Regions from separate parts of the Psychrobacillus sp. 05T411 genome, predicted to be linked through region 4. Evidence: riboswitches for the same ligand, from Rfam matches in the RefSeq annotation. Region 4 holds a riboswitch; each other region holds the start of a gene.

Region 1 (3,837 bases), on a different contig from region 4:
CACATGCACGCATCCTTTCTAACACTTCATCGGATAATTTGATGCCCGGTACTTCATTGTGCAAGAACTCGGAATTTCGAATATTTGTTAGCGGCATAATACCGATGAAAATAGGAGTTGCTAAATGTTTGGTTGCCTCATAAATTTCTTGAATTTTTTCTTTTGTGTAGACAGGTTGCGTGATGAAATAATCGGCACCACATTCGATTTTCTTCTCTAATCGTTTTACAGCACGGTCTAAGACTCGAACATTTGGATTAAAAGCCGCTGCTATAGAGAAGTTTGCCTTCTTTCGAAGCGATTTCCCTGAGAATGAAATACCTTCGTTTAATTGCTTAATTAATTGAATTAATTCCAAACTTGAAACGTCATAAACACTTGTAGCACCCGGGAAGTCACCAATTTTTGTTGGGTCACCTGTTACCGCTAAGATGTCATGAATACCAAGCGCATCCAGCCCCATTAAATGCGATTGGAGGCCAATAAGATTGCGATCGCGACAAGTAATATGTGCAAGCGGTCGAATATTATTTTGTAGCTTTAACATAGATCCCATCGCCATATTGCTAATGCGAGGGGAAGCAAGTGAATTATCCGCCATTGTCACAGCATCAACACCAGCATCGTAGAGTTTACTTGCACCTTCCATAAATGTTGTCGTATCTAGGTGTCGCGGTGTGTCTAGTTCTACAATTATAGTCCGTTCTTTTTGTGCTTTTTCATGAAGAGCCTCGTTGATATTTGGCTCTGCTTCACGAATGATAATCGGCTTTTTAGGAGCAACAACTTTCGCTTTTAATGGGGGTAATTGGCCAATTCTTTTTTTCGCAGCTTCGATATGCTTTGGAGTCGTTCCACAACATCCACCTATCAATCGAACGCCTTCTTCACGGAGAAGCAATGCTGCACGACCAAAATAATCGGCCTCTGATTCGTACACTATGCGACCATCCTCCATATCCAGTAAACTTGCATTCGGAAAAGCTGAAAGGAACGCATTTTTCGGAAGTGTAACTCCCTCTAGTGCTTGTATGGTATGGAAAGGACCTAGACGGCAATTGACTCCAACAACGTCTGCACCTAATACATCAAGTTGTTGTAATGCGTCATTCAGTGATAAACCATTTTGCAATATGCCTGGCTCATGCATGGATACTTGCGCTATGATTGGTGTGTCCGTCAACTTTCTTAAATGAGTAACTGTTGCAGATAATTCTTCAAAATCATAATACGTTTCGAGTAATAGTCCATCCGGATTGCCAGTAAGCAAGTGACTCGCTTGCCCATCAACCATTTGAATAATTTCGGCTAACGTTGCATCACTTTTACGAATGCCCCGTATTCCCCCTATTGTTCCTAGCACAAACTGTCTACCCGGTGCAGCAGCTCGTTTAGCGATTTGAATTGCCGCTTCATTGATTTCCTTCACTTTATTTTCTAAGCCGTATCTGGCCAATTTAATCGCATTTGCGCCGTATGTATTCGTTTGGATAATATCTGCACCTGCTGTGATATAGTCCTGGTGGATCTTCTCGATAATTTCTGGTCTTTCGATGTTTAGTTCCTCATTGCAATAGTCAATTCCATAAGAATATAGCAGCGTCCCCATTGCTCCATCTGCCGTTAACACACTTGTTTGTAGTTTATCTAACAATCCCACTCGCACCCATCCTCTCTACAATAAAAAAAAGCCCACTTTTAAAAAGAAGGCTTTACGAGTATAATAATTCGTCCCTTCTCATCTTTCAGACTATTATATGTCTGCTGGATTTAGCACCTGACCTAAACGGCAGGTTGCTGAAGCTTCACAGGGCCAGTCCCTCAGCTTCTCTTGATAAGAATTAAATATTCAGTTTTTTAGTTAGACATATCGTACCTTTAATAAACTAAAGCGTCAAGTACATTTTAGAATTTTCTTTATATTTAACTGGCGATTTATCGATTTATGCCAATAAAAATAGGACCAAAATTGAATTTTGGCCCTACAATATCATCTAAAATTAAATTCTTGCACCAATTAACGCTGCTGTATCTTTCCCATTTTGAATACAAGCACCGATGCCAACCCCATAATACGAACATCCAGCCAGTACCACATTAGGCATCACAACTGCCATTTTCTCCTTCAAAGATTGAACCGCTTGTCCATGCTCTAAGTGATAATTTGGCATTAAATCATTCCATTTGGTCACTTCGACAACTTGAGGCTTCCCAGTTAATTTCAAGCTCTTTTCGATATCTTGTAAAGCGACTTGAACTAACTCTTCCTCACGCATATCTTTCATCTTTTCAAATGCAGGATTTGTGCTTTTGTAGAACATACGAACAAGCAAATGGCTATTTTCAGATGTATGCTTCCACTTGCGACTTGTCCATGTACACGCATTGCATTTCACATCGCTATTTTCGGAAACGATAAAGCCGGTACCTTCAGCAGGAAGCTGTTCATCCGGAATGTCAAACCCGAGATAAATACTAATGAGAGATGAATTTTTTAGTTTATTAAAATCAGCGTCCAATTCTTCGTCTTGCAATAGACTTTGTGCCACATTATGTGGAGTTGTTAATATAACGTAATCTGCTTCGATTGACTCATGATTAGAAAAGGAAACCTCATATCTATCTTCATTTTTCGCAACTTTCGTTGTGTGTACTCCTTTTAAAATAGTAGCATCGCTTAGCTCTTTTTCTAAGCGATCTATTAATGCAGAAAGGCCATTTTTAAAAGAAATAAACTTTTTATTGGAAGCACTTTGGAATTTTTCTTTATTCGCTTCTAAACCTTTGATAATGCTACCGTATTCATCTTTATAATCTACTAAATAAGGTAATGTGGAAGCCAGTGTTAGCTTATCTAGATTTCCAGAATATACACCTGATAGGACAGGTGCTATTTGTTTTTCCACTAACTCTTTACCTAAGAAATGCTCTAAAAAAGATCCAATCGAGCTATCTTTTGTAAAGCTTTCATTAGGCAACTCAAAATCTTTCAACGCCTCTTCTTTACCTTCTTCAGAAACTAATGTGCTACTTTCTAACGATTCCTCACTCGTTGGTATACCAAATACCGTATCCGCAGGGATGGCGTGCAACTCATTATTCGTATATATATAAGAAATACCTGTTGCATTATAGACAAGTTCGTCTTGTAAATTTAACTCTTCGACTAAAGGCAAAACTCCTGCATTGCGTGCAACAATGGAGTCTGCTCCGGTTTCCATGATAAACTCTCCATTACGGACAGAATGAATTTTTCCCCCTAAATAATCATTCGATTCCACTAAAACTAACTCTATATCTAAGGCTTTTTCTATTTTAAGCTTTTGCAAATAGTGCATAGCAGAAAGTCCTGTAATTCCTCCGCCAATCACAATTACTTTTTTCAAAATGCTCACTCCTTGTCTTAAATCCGGTATTATTCACTACCTCTAGTATAATCATTATATAAAATATGCGGTATGATTTACCTCACTATTCTTTCCCTATTCCATTAGAAATCCGCAATAGTTTTCCATTTCGTCAAATTCACAAAAAAATCCTTCTATCAGCTAGCATTGCTAATAGAAGGATTTTCTCATAATGGACGTATTACTGCACGTACCGGACTTCCATCTGCACCTTGAATCCTAAGAGGCAAGGCTATTAGTTCATAATCACCAGGATCAATATCTAGTAATGATAGATTTTCTAAAATATGCACCCCATGACGATAAAGCGCATGATGAGCTGGCAAGTCTTTACTATTCAAATCATCAACTGAAGGATGGTCGACTCCGATTAAAAAGATACCTTTTTCCTGCAAAAACGCACCTATATTTTCTTTTAATAGGGGAATTT
Region 2 (3,837 bases), on a different contig from region 4:
CATCCGTGCTCGTCATCTCCGATTAGCTTACGTCCTGCATCTGCAGAAAGAGTCGTTTTCCCTGTTCCAGATAAACCGAAGAATAATGCAACATCTCCTGCTTCTCCAACGTTTGCTGAACAATGCATCGGAAAAATGTTTTGTTCTGGTAACAAATAGTTCATAATAGAGAAGATGGATTTTTTCATTTCACCAGCATATTCCGTTCCACCGATTAATACGATACGCTTTTCCATAGAAACGATGATGAATGTTTCTGATTTAGTGCCATCGATAGCTGGATCAGCTTTGAAGTTTGGTGCACTTACAATGGTGAAATCTGCTTGATGTGTTGACAGTTCTTCTTCCGTAGGGCGGATGAATAATTGATGTGCAAATAAATTATGCCATGCAAATTCATTAATCACTTGAATGCCAAGACGGGATTCTTTATCTGCTCCTGCGAATCCTTTAAAGACAAATAATTCTTCTTGTTCTTTTAAATAGTTCGTTACTTTTTTATATAGTGCGTCAAAAATTTCAGAAGAGATAGGTTGGTTTACGGAACCCCAATCGATTTTGTCTTTAGAGATAGGTTCTTCTACGATATATTTATCTTGTGGGGAACGGCCTGTATATTTACCTGTTTCTGCTTTTACAGCACCTGTAGAAGTTAAAATAGCTTCTCCTCTAGATGTTGCTTTTTCCACAAGTTGCGGCACTGATAATTGTACGCTAATATTGTTTCCAGCTAGCAATTCGTTCAGTTCACTCACCGTATCGATTGAATTCATATTGTATTTACCATCCTTTTTTCATTATTTCCTCAAGGGTGGAGGAATTTTTCGTTTATATGTGAATTAGTATAACACATTAAGTTAAATAGTCTACACTAATTAATGTATTATTTTTTTATCTTTTCTAATAGGCACTAAAAAATTATTGACTTTTGTACGGAGTTTCCGTATGATGTTTTATTGAACGGATACTCTTATCCCGAGCTGGTGGAGGGGTCAGGCCCTATGAAACCCGGCAACCTGTAATTTTTTTTATTACAAAGGTGCCCAACCTGAGACAAGGTGTGATTCCTTGATTGATAAGAGTGAAAGGTGCTTATGAAATTAATACCTTTCCTCATGTACATTTACGTGAGTGAAAGGTTTTTTTATATAACATCGCCCTTTATCCTTGTGTGCCAAGTCCGAAACGGCTTCAAGTTTAATCCATTTGAAATGGCTTGACATGGGAATGAGTACCGTATCAATTCTTGAGAGAAATCTCGCAGGATATAGGAGGAATATTCTATGACACAACGCCGATTATTTACGTCGGAATCAGTTACAGAAGGGCATCCAGACAAAATTTGCGATCAAATTTCGGATGCTATATTAGATGCTATTTTAACAGAAGATCCAAATGCACGTGTTGCTTGTGAAACAAGTGTAACAACAGGTCTTGTTTTAGTTGCAGGAGAAATTACAACGTCTACTTATGTAGATATCCCAAAAGTAGTACGTTCTACTATTAAAGAAATTGGTTACACTCGTGCTAAATATGGTTTTGACTCAGAAACATCTGCAGTATTGACTGCAATTGATGAGCAGTCTGTTGATATTGCTATGGGTGTTGACCAAGCGTTAGAAGCTCGTGAAGGATCTATGACGGATTCAGATATCGAAGCAATTGGAGCAGGGGACCAAGGTTTAATGTTTGGTTACGCATGTAATGAAACACCTGAACTTATGCCACTTCCAATTAGTTTAGCGCATAAGCTGTCACGTCGTTTAGCCCAAGTGCGTAAAGATGAAACATTAGACTACTTACGCCCAGATGGTAAAACACAAGTAACAGTGGAGTATGATGAGAATAATAATCCAGTTCGTATTGATACGATTGTTATTTCTACGCAACATCATCCAGAAATTACGCTAGAACAAATTCAAAAAGATTTAAAAGAAGTAGTGATCAAGCCGATTGTTCCTGCTCATTTAATCGATGAAAATACAAAATACTTTATCAACCCAACTGGCCGTTTTGTAATCGGTGGACCTCAAGGGGATGCAGGTTTAACAGGTCGTAAAATTATCGTAGATACTTACGGTGGTTACGCTCGTCATGGAGGCGGTGCTTTCTCTGGTAAAGATCCAACGAAAGTAGACCGTTCCGCTGCATATGCTGCTCGTTATGTAGCAAAAAACATTGTCGCTGCAGGACTTGCAGACCGTTGCGAAGTACAATTAGCTTATGCTATTGGAGTAGCTCAACCTGTATCGATCGCTGTTGATACATTTGGAACTGGAAAAGTAGAAGAGGCACAATTAGTAGCTTACATTCGTGAACTATTTGACCTTCGTCCAGCAGGCATTATTAAAATGCTAGACCTACGTCGTCCAATTTACAAACCAACTGCAGCTTATGGTCACTTCGGTCGTACAGACATCGACGCGCCATGGGAAAAAACAGATAAAGCAGACGCTTTAAAAGAAAAAGCAGGATTATAAGTAATAAGAAAAGCCATCACTTTTTAAAAGTGGTGGCTTTTTTTTTCTATAAAACTATAGTAGATAACTGTTTTCAGGTAACATAAGATAAGACATTTTTTATAATGTATATGAAATAGGTATAATGCTACTTAGTGAGTTCCTGCTAACCTTCGCGTTTGTCGCACCTCCCATGAACCTACTCGTGTTACACGCAAGTGGGTTCATGACTTTGGCTCATGTGGCACGACCAGCTACGGCAAAATGATTCCCACTATTTAGCTAGATAAGAATATAAGATCAAAAATGCGCAAAATCCTAGTCGTTACACGCAACATTGTAGGTCATTTGCGCAACGTTGCCATTCAAACGCGCAACATTTATAAATAATGCGTCACAGTCATGGGCGTCTCAATCCAAGTAAACTTGCTATTTTAAAAATTGGTTGCTTTCACTAGTGTTTTGGTTGCTCTCGTGCTGATTTAGTTGCTTTCAACATAGTACTAGTTGCTTTCAATGATCGGTTGGTTGCCCTAAGCCATTTCCTGGATTCGCATTAGAAAAAACTGTATAAAATTTTGTTTTTAGCGAGTCGATGCTGAGTAAGTAAGCAATTTTCATTGATTTTCGCTGCAGGTAGCGATTCCTGCCGGGGCCAACAGGATGTTGCCACACGAGTGGCGCTCTTAGCCTTTATCTCTGCAACGATTTATAATACTCGCCTTTTTCCACATACTTTCGAATAATGCGCTGCATATCTTCTTTATCAGCATCATTAAGCTCTCGTACTACTTTTGCGGGATTTCCAAATGCTAGTGAACCAGGCGGAATTTTCTTGCCAGGAGGTACAAGACTTCCTGCTCCGATAAATGCACCTTCTCCGATTTCGGCACCATCTAAAATAATGGAACCCATCCCAACTAATGCACCTTTTCGAACGATACAACTATGTAAAGTTGCTTGATGCCCAATCGTTACTTCGTCCTCGATAATGAGTGGCTTATTTGGACTTTGATGAAGGCAACTTAAATCTTGAATACTTACTTTACGACCAATAATCGTAGGAGCAACGTCCCCTCTAATTACCGTATTGAACCAAATTGTAGACTCCGGACCGATTGTCACATCGCCTGTTATTGTGACATAATCAGCTATAAAAGCAGATTCATCAATCGATGGAATTTTGTCTTTATAAGGATAAATCAATAAATACACACCCTTTATTAAAATAGAATATAATTAATCGTAACAAACAAACACAAAAAATGAAACAAAACAGGAAGGTGTGCTGTTCATGTGGAAATGGGAAGCAGAAGAAAAACCAAAGGCAGTAATCATCCTCGTACATAGTGCATATGAACACCATCGTAGATATGCT
Region 3 (3,837 bases), on a different contig from region 4:
TATTATTCGTCATAGAGAAGAAAAATTCCTTTAATCTCTTAAAGTAAATCTTATTGCTTTAAGCGAATATTTTAAATTGGTATGATTATCATGAAAGTTATCAGAAAAAGGAGTTGTTTTACTAGTATGGTAGTCAAAGTCGAGATCGGTAAAACAGGATTATTTGTAAATCCAGTTGGATTAGGTACAAATGCAGTAGGAGGACATAATCTATTTCCTAATCTAAACGATGAAACTGGAAAAGAAATCGTTCGTACAGCAATTAATAATGGAATTGACTTTTTGGATACAGCTTTCATCTACGGTAAAGGGAGATCGGAAGAGTTAATTGGAGAAGTCTTAAAAGAAAGTCAGAGCCGACACGAAATTATATTAGCTTCAAAAGGGGCACACAAATTAGAAGATGGACAAGTTTTTATAGACAACTCTCCTAAGTTTTTAAGAGAAACGGTGGAAAATAGTTTGCGCAGTCTACAAACTGACTATATTGATCTATTTTATATACATTATCCAGATGAAAATACACCGAAAGCAGAAGCAATTGGCACACTTCAACGTTTAAAAGAAGAAGGAAAAATACGTGCCATTGGTGTATCGAACTTTTCCCTTGATCAATTAAAGGAGGGCAACCAAGATGGATATATTGATGTCCTTCAATCTGGTTACAATTTATTAAAACGCGATGCAGAAAATGAATTTTTACCATATACGCTGGAAAAGAAAATTTCCTTTATTCCTTATTATCCACTTGCATCTGGCTTATTAACGGGAAAATTCGATAAGAATAGTACATTTGAAGATGGTCGTTCCAAAAATCCATTATTCCAAGGGCAACCATTTGTACAAAACCTGGAAAAAGTGGAGCAACTACGACAAATAGCAGGCGATAGAAATGTTGGAATTGCAAATATTGTACTTGCATGGTATTTAGCACAGGAAGCAATCGACGTAATCATTCCTGGAGCAAAAATACCGGAGCAAGTTTTAGCTAATTTGAAAACCTTAGATGTGCAACTTTCAACTGATGAAATTGCAGAAATTGATCGGATTTTTAAATAAAAACTAGCACAGAGCAAACGAATGCTCTGTGCTTTTCTATCGTTTATTCCCACTCGTAAGGTGTTTCTTGGTATACGTAATAGTTCAACCAGTTGGAAAATAATAAATGCGTATGGGAACGCCATGTATTTAATGGTTCTTTAGATGGGTCATCATTCGGGAAATAATTTTTTGGTACATCGATATCAATTCCTTTATCCAGATCACGGTTATATTCATCAGCTAAAGTTGTTGCGTCATATTCTAGGTGACCAGTAACCATAATATGTTTTTCATCTTTGGAAATGATCAAAAAAACGCCAGCATCGTCTGATAGAGAAAGTATATTTAATCTTGGATCGTTTTTAATTTTTTCATAAGGGATCGATGTATAACGAGACACAGGAGCGTTGAAAACATCGTTAAATCCGCGTACAAGATTAACCGTTAAATCAGATAAACGATGATTAAATACACCAAAGCATTTCTTTGGTAGTTCGTATTTATCGATTCCATAATGATGATACAAAGCAGCTTGTGCCCCCCAACAAATATGGAAAACAGATGTGACATTCGTTTTAGTCCACTCCATAATTTCCTTCATTTCATCCCAATAATTCACATCCTCAAACGGTAGATGCTCAATTGGGGCTCCAGTAATTATCAGCCCATCGTATTTACGATGTTTGATCTCTTCGAACGTTGTGTAAAACGTATCTAAATGCGTTTTACTTACATTTTTAGATTCATGGGAAGCCATGTTCATAAAAGTAACATTCACTTGAAGTGGTGTATTCCCTAATAATCTTAAAAGTTGCAGCTCTGTTTTTTCTTTCTCAGGCATTAAGTTTAAAATAATGATATTCATAGGACGTATATCCTGCCCAGTAGCACGTTCCTCATCCATCACGAATATCTTTTCTTTTTTTAATAAGGCCGTCGCTGGCAACTGTTTTGGTACATTAATCGGCATTTTCTTCCTCTTCCTTTCTATGTAACATCAATTACACCTCGGCGTAATTACGTCCAGATTTTGAATCGAGCTTGAGGCCTACAGGATGTCGCGAACTTAGACTGCCTTCTTTAACTCCTTTCAAAATCTGTGACATCCTCCGGAGGCTTTATCTTCGTCCAGCGGGCGTTTGAACACAAGCTGAACAGTAAACAAAACCGCATTCATCTCACCTTCTATAGAGATGAGAGTATTTTCGCTGAATGAAGATAAAAACCCTCTTTTCTCATGGATAAGAAAAGAGGGTGTAAGGATAGCTCTCAGTTCTTATCTCTCAAGACCAAAAATCTTGTAGGAGTTAGCACCTTTCTGACAATGTCAGAGGTTGCTGAAGCTTCACAGGGCCATGTCCCTCTGCTTCTCTTGATAAGAAGTATTTAATTGGTGTATTTATGTAATCTAGTAAATACTACCACGAGCAAAATATTTGTGCAACTAGTTAAAATTATTAGTAAAAATTTCTTTCTTAATGGATATTCTAATAGAAAGGTCTTTATTCATAATTTTTTCTTTTCTTTCATTTCAAGGATAAGCTTATTCAGGCGAAGTTTTATCGCTTTTTGTACGAGTTATTAATGTTACTGATAATTAACATAGGATACTTTATATTACAAAAAATAATATTCGACTTCTTTCCAATTATTCAAACGTGTGTATCTGTTTTCGTTCCTATTATGAGGAGCGGAAAATAAAATCCCCTCCCCGCAAAATGCATCTAAATTACTTGGCGTATCATCTATTAAATAATCTGCCCGAATGATACTTTTATCTCCACAAAAAACGAAATGCTTTTCATTCAAGAAAGGAAAATGCTTTTTCAACCATTGATATTTTGGTGCCAATGAAGCAGGAAAGTCCATCGCCGCGGTAACAATGAAAATCTCATATTGCTCATTTAATCCTCGCAATGCATCTTGACTTCCTTCAATCACCTCTAAATCGAGAAAAAAAGTTTCCTCTGCTAAATAATCATTCACTTTCTCCTTAAAACGTTGATCTAGCTCCGCTAATAGCTTTCCCTGAAGATGAATTACATTATAGTTTGAATTGTATTCTGCATTAAAAAGCTGCAAACATTTCATACTGAAAGCCGAAATAACTTCATCCATATCTATTGCAATGCGTTTCAATTTTCATTCTCCATCCATTTCTCCAATAATTTCTCTAATTGCTGCTCTTGTAGTTTTTTAGTTTCCATCAATCGCTCATAAGTCTCCCAATCATTTTCCAACTCTATTTGACTTCCTAATGTTTTGATTTCTAATTCTAATGCAGCAATTTCCTCTTCAATTGGTTGTTTTTGTTTTATCTTAGTTTGATTTGATTTAACTGATTCTTTTGTTTCCACGAGTGTGAGTGGGGATTGTTTAGTCTGTAACTCCTCCCATTTTCCACGTGCCCACTCATATGGACCTTCAAAGGTAGTTAGTTGTCCTTGATCTAACCAAGAAGTCCTTGGAAAAAGCTTATTTAAAAAGTATCGATCATGCGAAACAGCAAGAATCGTCCCTTGAAAGTCTTCTAGAGCATCTTCTAATACTTCTCTTGAATCGATATCTAGATGATTTGTTGGTTCATCTAGCATCAATAAATTTATATCCTGATGCATGAGTTGCGCAAGGCGAAGACGCATGCGTTCTCCTCCACTTAGATCACCTACTCGTTTAAACACATCAGGTCCGTAAAACATAAACTTTGCTAATATGTGACGCGCATCCCCCTCGAAGACATTCACTTCACTACGAAACACATCGATGAGACGAGCTTTTGGATCCGAGATTTGGTAA
Region 4 (3,837 bases):
CCTTCTTGCACTTATACTAGTAGATGCAAAAGACCGGCTAACAAACTAGACAAACATCTCAGTTCACTGCAAATAAAAAAATTCCTTTATTAAGGATAGTTTGCACAATTAAGGGAAAATGCGTCGGTGCCATAGTCATCTCAATAACAAGTAAACCCGTTATTTTGAGAAATGATTGCTTTCATTGGCAATTTGGTTGCTCTCGTACGAATCTGGTTGCTCTCGCGTTGATTTAGTTGCTTTCCGAATAGAACTGGTTGCTTTCAATACCCGATTAGTTGCCCTTAGGCATTTATTGGATTTATTACGTTTGCTTGCGACGCACTATCTCAAGATTGCGCTTAATATAAAAAAGAACGCCTCATAAGATTGCGCTCTTTTCATACTTCCTATGTTCATGTGTGTGGTGTTGTCTTGCAATTTTCAACTTTCTTTCCTACTCGATCAAATGAGACCTTTAGGAAAGAAAGTATTTTATATTTACTCGTTCTAGCCTTACAAATGGGTAATTGGCTAATAACGAGGTGTTGCCCTTCATTAACCCCAAATTTCTTTTGAAATGTCTACGATGTATTTTAGTTTTTCCCACTGTTGCTCTTCTGTTAACTTATTACCATGATGTGTAGAAGCAAAGCCACATTGTGGGCTAATACTTAATTGATCCAGTGGCACATACTCAGATGCTTCTTTGACACGTGCGATAATATTTTCTTTATTTTCTAGTTCTCCATTTTTCGATGTGAAAACACCTAGAACCACTTTTGCTCCGCCGTTTGKAATATGTTCAAGTGGCTTGAAGTCGCCTGATCGATCGTCATCATACTCTAAGAAGAATCCATCTACTTTTTCTTTTGCGAAAAACGTTGGAGCGATTAGTGCGTAACTTCCCCCGAATGCCCAAGTCGATTGGTAATTTCCCCGGCATAGATGAGTCGTCACTACTAAATCAGCTGGTTTGTTTTCCAATGCTCCGTTCATTACACGAAGTGCAAGGTCGATTAAAAACTCTCTTTCTCCTTCTTTATAAGGAAGATCTGGTGAGGATAGACCCGCAATATATACATCATCTATTTGTAAATATCTTACCCCTGCATCGTAAAATGCTTGAATAGCGTCTTGGTAAGCTTTAATAATATCTTTTGCGAACTCTTCTACGTCCGGGTAAATACTTTCATCACGTATACCCGGGTGGAATAACTGGTTTGGACTTGGAATCGTTTGTTTTGCAACTGCGCGACCATCTACGATTTTGTTAAACTCGATAAAGTCTTGGATAAATGGATGGTCTGGGTTGAACGAGATTTTGCCGATATTGCGCACTTCGTACTTGTCTGTTTCTACCCCTTCGAATTGATATCCTTTTTCCGGTACATACCCTTCAAATCCATTTAGATGCTCTAAAAAGTCTAGATGCCACCAGCCACGTCTGAATTCACCGTCTGTTACAAGTTCCAATCCAACTTCAATTTGTTTGTCGACAATGCGTTTAATTTCTATTGTTTCTATTTCTTTTAATTGTTCTTTCGTAATAGCCCCTGCTTTAAAGTCTTTTCTTGCATGAAGTAAACTTTCAGGTCTTAATAAACTCCCTACGTGATCCGCTCTGAATGGTGCTGCAATTGCTGTTTTAGTTGTCATAATGATTTCTTCCTCCCTAAATTTGAATTGGAAATCAAATAAAACCCCTTCTTAGAAACAAGAAGAGGTTTACACGTCACCAGTGATTTTTCTCTTCTTATCTTCAAGCATAAAACGCTTCTGGAATTAGCACAGTACAAAAAGCCTGTTGCTGAGGTATCGTAGGGCCAGTCCCTCCTCCTCTCTTGATAAGAAAGTTGTTTTATTTGATTGACTATTACCTTACATTATTTAGTTTATTCTGTCAATACTAATTTTCGAATAATCTTTTTATTTAGTTGCCTTTAATTGTTTCAAATCCTCTTATTTCGGGTATGATTTTGAAGAAACGGAACCCTTGATATCATTTGATTTCACAGTGTTTTATTAGTATAGTAAACCATTTAAATTATTCATTCTACGAGGGGGAAGTATGAAAAAACTATCTATTACATTTTATATCACTATGAGCTTAATCATTTTAGCTGCTGGATATGGAGCAATTTGGCCCGAAAACTTTGAGGAAATCACCACAGCCATCAAAAGCTTTGTTGCATCTTCCTTTGGTTGGTACTACATGCTACTAATGACATTCATGTTAGCACTTAGTATATTTTTTATCTTCAGTCCATACGGAAAGATCCGGTTAGGAAAAGACACAGATCGTCCACAGTTTTCAACAGTCACATGGATTTCTATGCTGTTTTCTGCTGGAATGGGTATTGGACTCGTTTTTTATGGTGCTGCCGAGCCTTTATCGCATTATGCAATCGATCCAGCAACAGCGGAACCAAACACAGCTGCAGCTTTTAAAGAGGCTCTACGCTATACTTTCTTCCATTGGGGATTTCACGTGTGGGCTATGTATGGAGTTGTAGGTTTATCCCTTGCCTTCTTTCAGTTCCGTAAAGATGAACCTGGGTTAATATCAGCAACATTAAAACCAATTTTCGGTAAGAAGATGGAAGGACCATTGGGCATACTGGTCGACGTCCTTGCTATTTTTGCTACTGCTTTTGGTGTGGCTACTTCACTCGGCTTCGGTGCCGTTCAAATTAATGCAGGTTTAAACTATCTTTTCGGGTGGACGATTGGTATCTTTACTCAAGTAATTATTATCGCTATCGTAACGGTCCTATTCCTTGCTTCTGCATGGTCCGGTTTAAGTAAAGGAATTAAATATTTATCGAATACAAATTTAGTATTAGCACTAGCAATACTTGGTTTTGTTATTATCCTAGGTCCTACATTACTCATTTTTGATATGTTCACGGACTCTTTTGGAGGATATTTATCCAATATTGTTCAAATGAGTTTCCGTACAGCACCACTCAGCGCGACTAATCGCGAATGGCTCGAAGCTTGGACCATCTTTTATTGGGCTTGGTGGATTTCATGGGCACCATTTGTCAGTATGTTTATAGCTCGTGTCTCAAAAGGAAGAACGATTAAAGAGTTCGTTACTGCCGTATTGGTTGCACCTACGTTACTTGGAGCAATTTGGTTTTCTGCATTCGGTTCCACTGCTATCAATATGCAAAAAGAAGGTATTGCCGATTTAGCGAAAGCATCTACTGAGTTGACTATATTTGAAATGTTTCATGCAATGCCAATGGCGACCATTATATCGGTTTTTGCCGTGATACTTATTGCATGCTTTTTCATCACATCGGCCGATTCCGCAACTTTTGTTCTCGGTATGCTATCAACTAATGGTTCATTAACCCCACCAAATAAAGTGAAACTTGTTTGGGGAATCACCTTGTCAGTCATTGCTATCGTTTTGCTGTCTGTTAATGGTCTCACAGCTTTACAAAATACAATCATTATTGCTGCTTTACCATTTTCTTTCGTCATGCTTCTCATGATTGCCTCTTTAATGATGGGGTTAAAAAAAGAAGCAAAACTGATGAAAATTAAAAAGAAATAATATTAAAATGCCAAGGATTATTCATTTCCCCTTGGCATTTTACATTTTTCTTTAAAAAAAACGGCATACTTTTGAATACATAGAATTGATTATGAGATAATAAATGCTGCAAGGGGGTTTTAGGATGATTCGAACAATTGGAAAAGCAAGCAATCAAAAAATAATAAGTGATTTCCAACTAGAAGATATTACAGAAAACAAGTTTGAATGGTATTGGGTAGATATTGGTGAACCTACAAAAGAAGAGGAAACTTTACTTAGTTCCTTTTTTCATTTTCATCCACTGGCAA

Evidence for each region. A riboswitch is a leader RNA that binds a small molecule or an ion and turns the genes downstream of it on or off. The one in region 4 is predicted to bind S-adenosylmethionine.
Region 1: linked by a shared signal. The riboswitch ahead of AC1DFT_RS04385 (bifunctional homocysteine S-methyltransferase/methylenetetrahydrofolate reductase) and the one ahead of AC1DFT_RS15740 (5-methyltetrahydropteroyltriglutamate--homocysteine S-methyltransferase) in region 4 are both predicted to bind S-adenosylmethionine.
Region 2: linked by a shared signal. The riboswitch ahead of metK (methionine adenosyltransferase) and the one ahead of AC1DFT_RS15740 (5-methyltetrahydropteroyltriglutamate--homocysteine S-methyltransferase) in region 4 are both predicted to bind S-adenosylmethionine.
Region 3: linked by a shared signal. The riboswitch ahead of metA (homoserine O-acetyltransferase MetA) and the one ahead of AC1DFT_RS15740 (5-methyltetrahydropteroyltriglutamate--homocysteine S-methyltransferase) in region 4 are both predicted to bind S-adenosylmethionine.

The regions. Positions count from the first base shown of each region.
Region 1 covers NZ_JBFTLO010000004.1:37,525-41,361, forward strand. The annotation lists gene AC1DFT_RS04385 (bifunctional homocysteine S-methyltransferase/methylenetetrahydrofolate reductase) at 1-1,660, opposite strand, end outside; SAM riboswitch class I at 1,736-1,841, opposite strand; gene AC1DFT_RS04390 (protoporphyrinogen oxidase) at 2,001-3,386, opposite strand; gene kynB (arylformamidase) at 3,575-3,837, opposite strand, start outside.
Region 2 covers NZ_JBFTLO010000014.1:54,119-57,955, reverse strand. The annotation lists gene pckA (phosphoenolpyruvate carboxykinase (ATP)) at 1-773, opposite strand, end outside; SAM riboswitch class I at 968-1,082, shown strand; gene metK (methionine adenosyltransferase) at 1,284-2,480, shown strand; gene AC1DFT_RS12805 (gamma carbonic anhydrase) at 3,153-3,665, opposite strand; gene AC1DFT_RS12800 (alpha/beta hydrolase) at 3,754-3,837, shown strand, end outside.
Region 3 covers NZ_JBFTLO010000001.1:27,949-31,785, reverse strand. The annotation lists gene AC1DFT_RS00150 (aldo/keto reductase) at 127-1,059, shown strand; gene metA (homoserine O-acetyltransferase MetA) at 1,103-2,011, opposite strand; SAM riboswitch class I at 2,315-2,423, opposite strand; gene AC1DFT_RS00140 (5' nucleotidase, NT5C type) at 2,659-3,180, opposite strand; gene abc-f (ribosomal protection-like ABC-F family protein) at 3,177-3,837, opposite strand, start outside.
Region 4 covers NZ_JBFTLO010000023.1:30,799-34,635, reverse strand. The annotation lists gene AC1DFT_RS15740 (5-methyltetrahydropteroyltriglutamate--homocysteine S-methyltransferase) at 538-1,638, opposite strand; SAM riboswitch class I at 1,733-1,833, opposite strand; gene AC1DFT_RS15735 (BCCT family transporter) at 2,051-3,547, shown strand; gene corA (magnesium/cobalt transporter CorA) at 3,672-3,837, shown strand, end outside.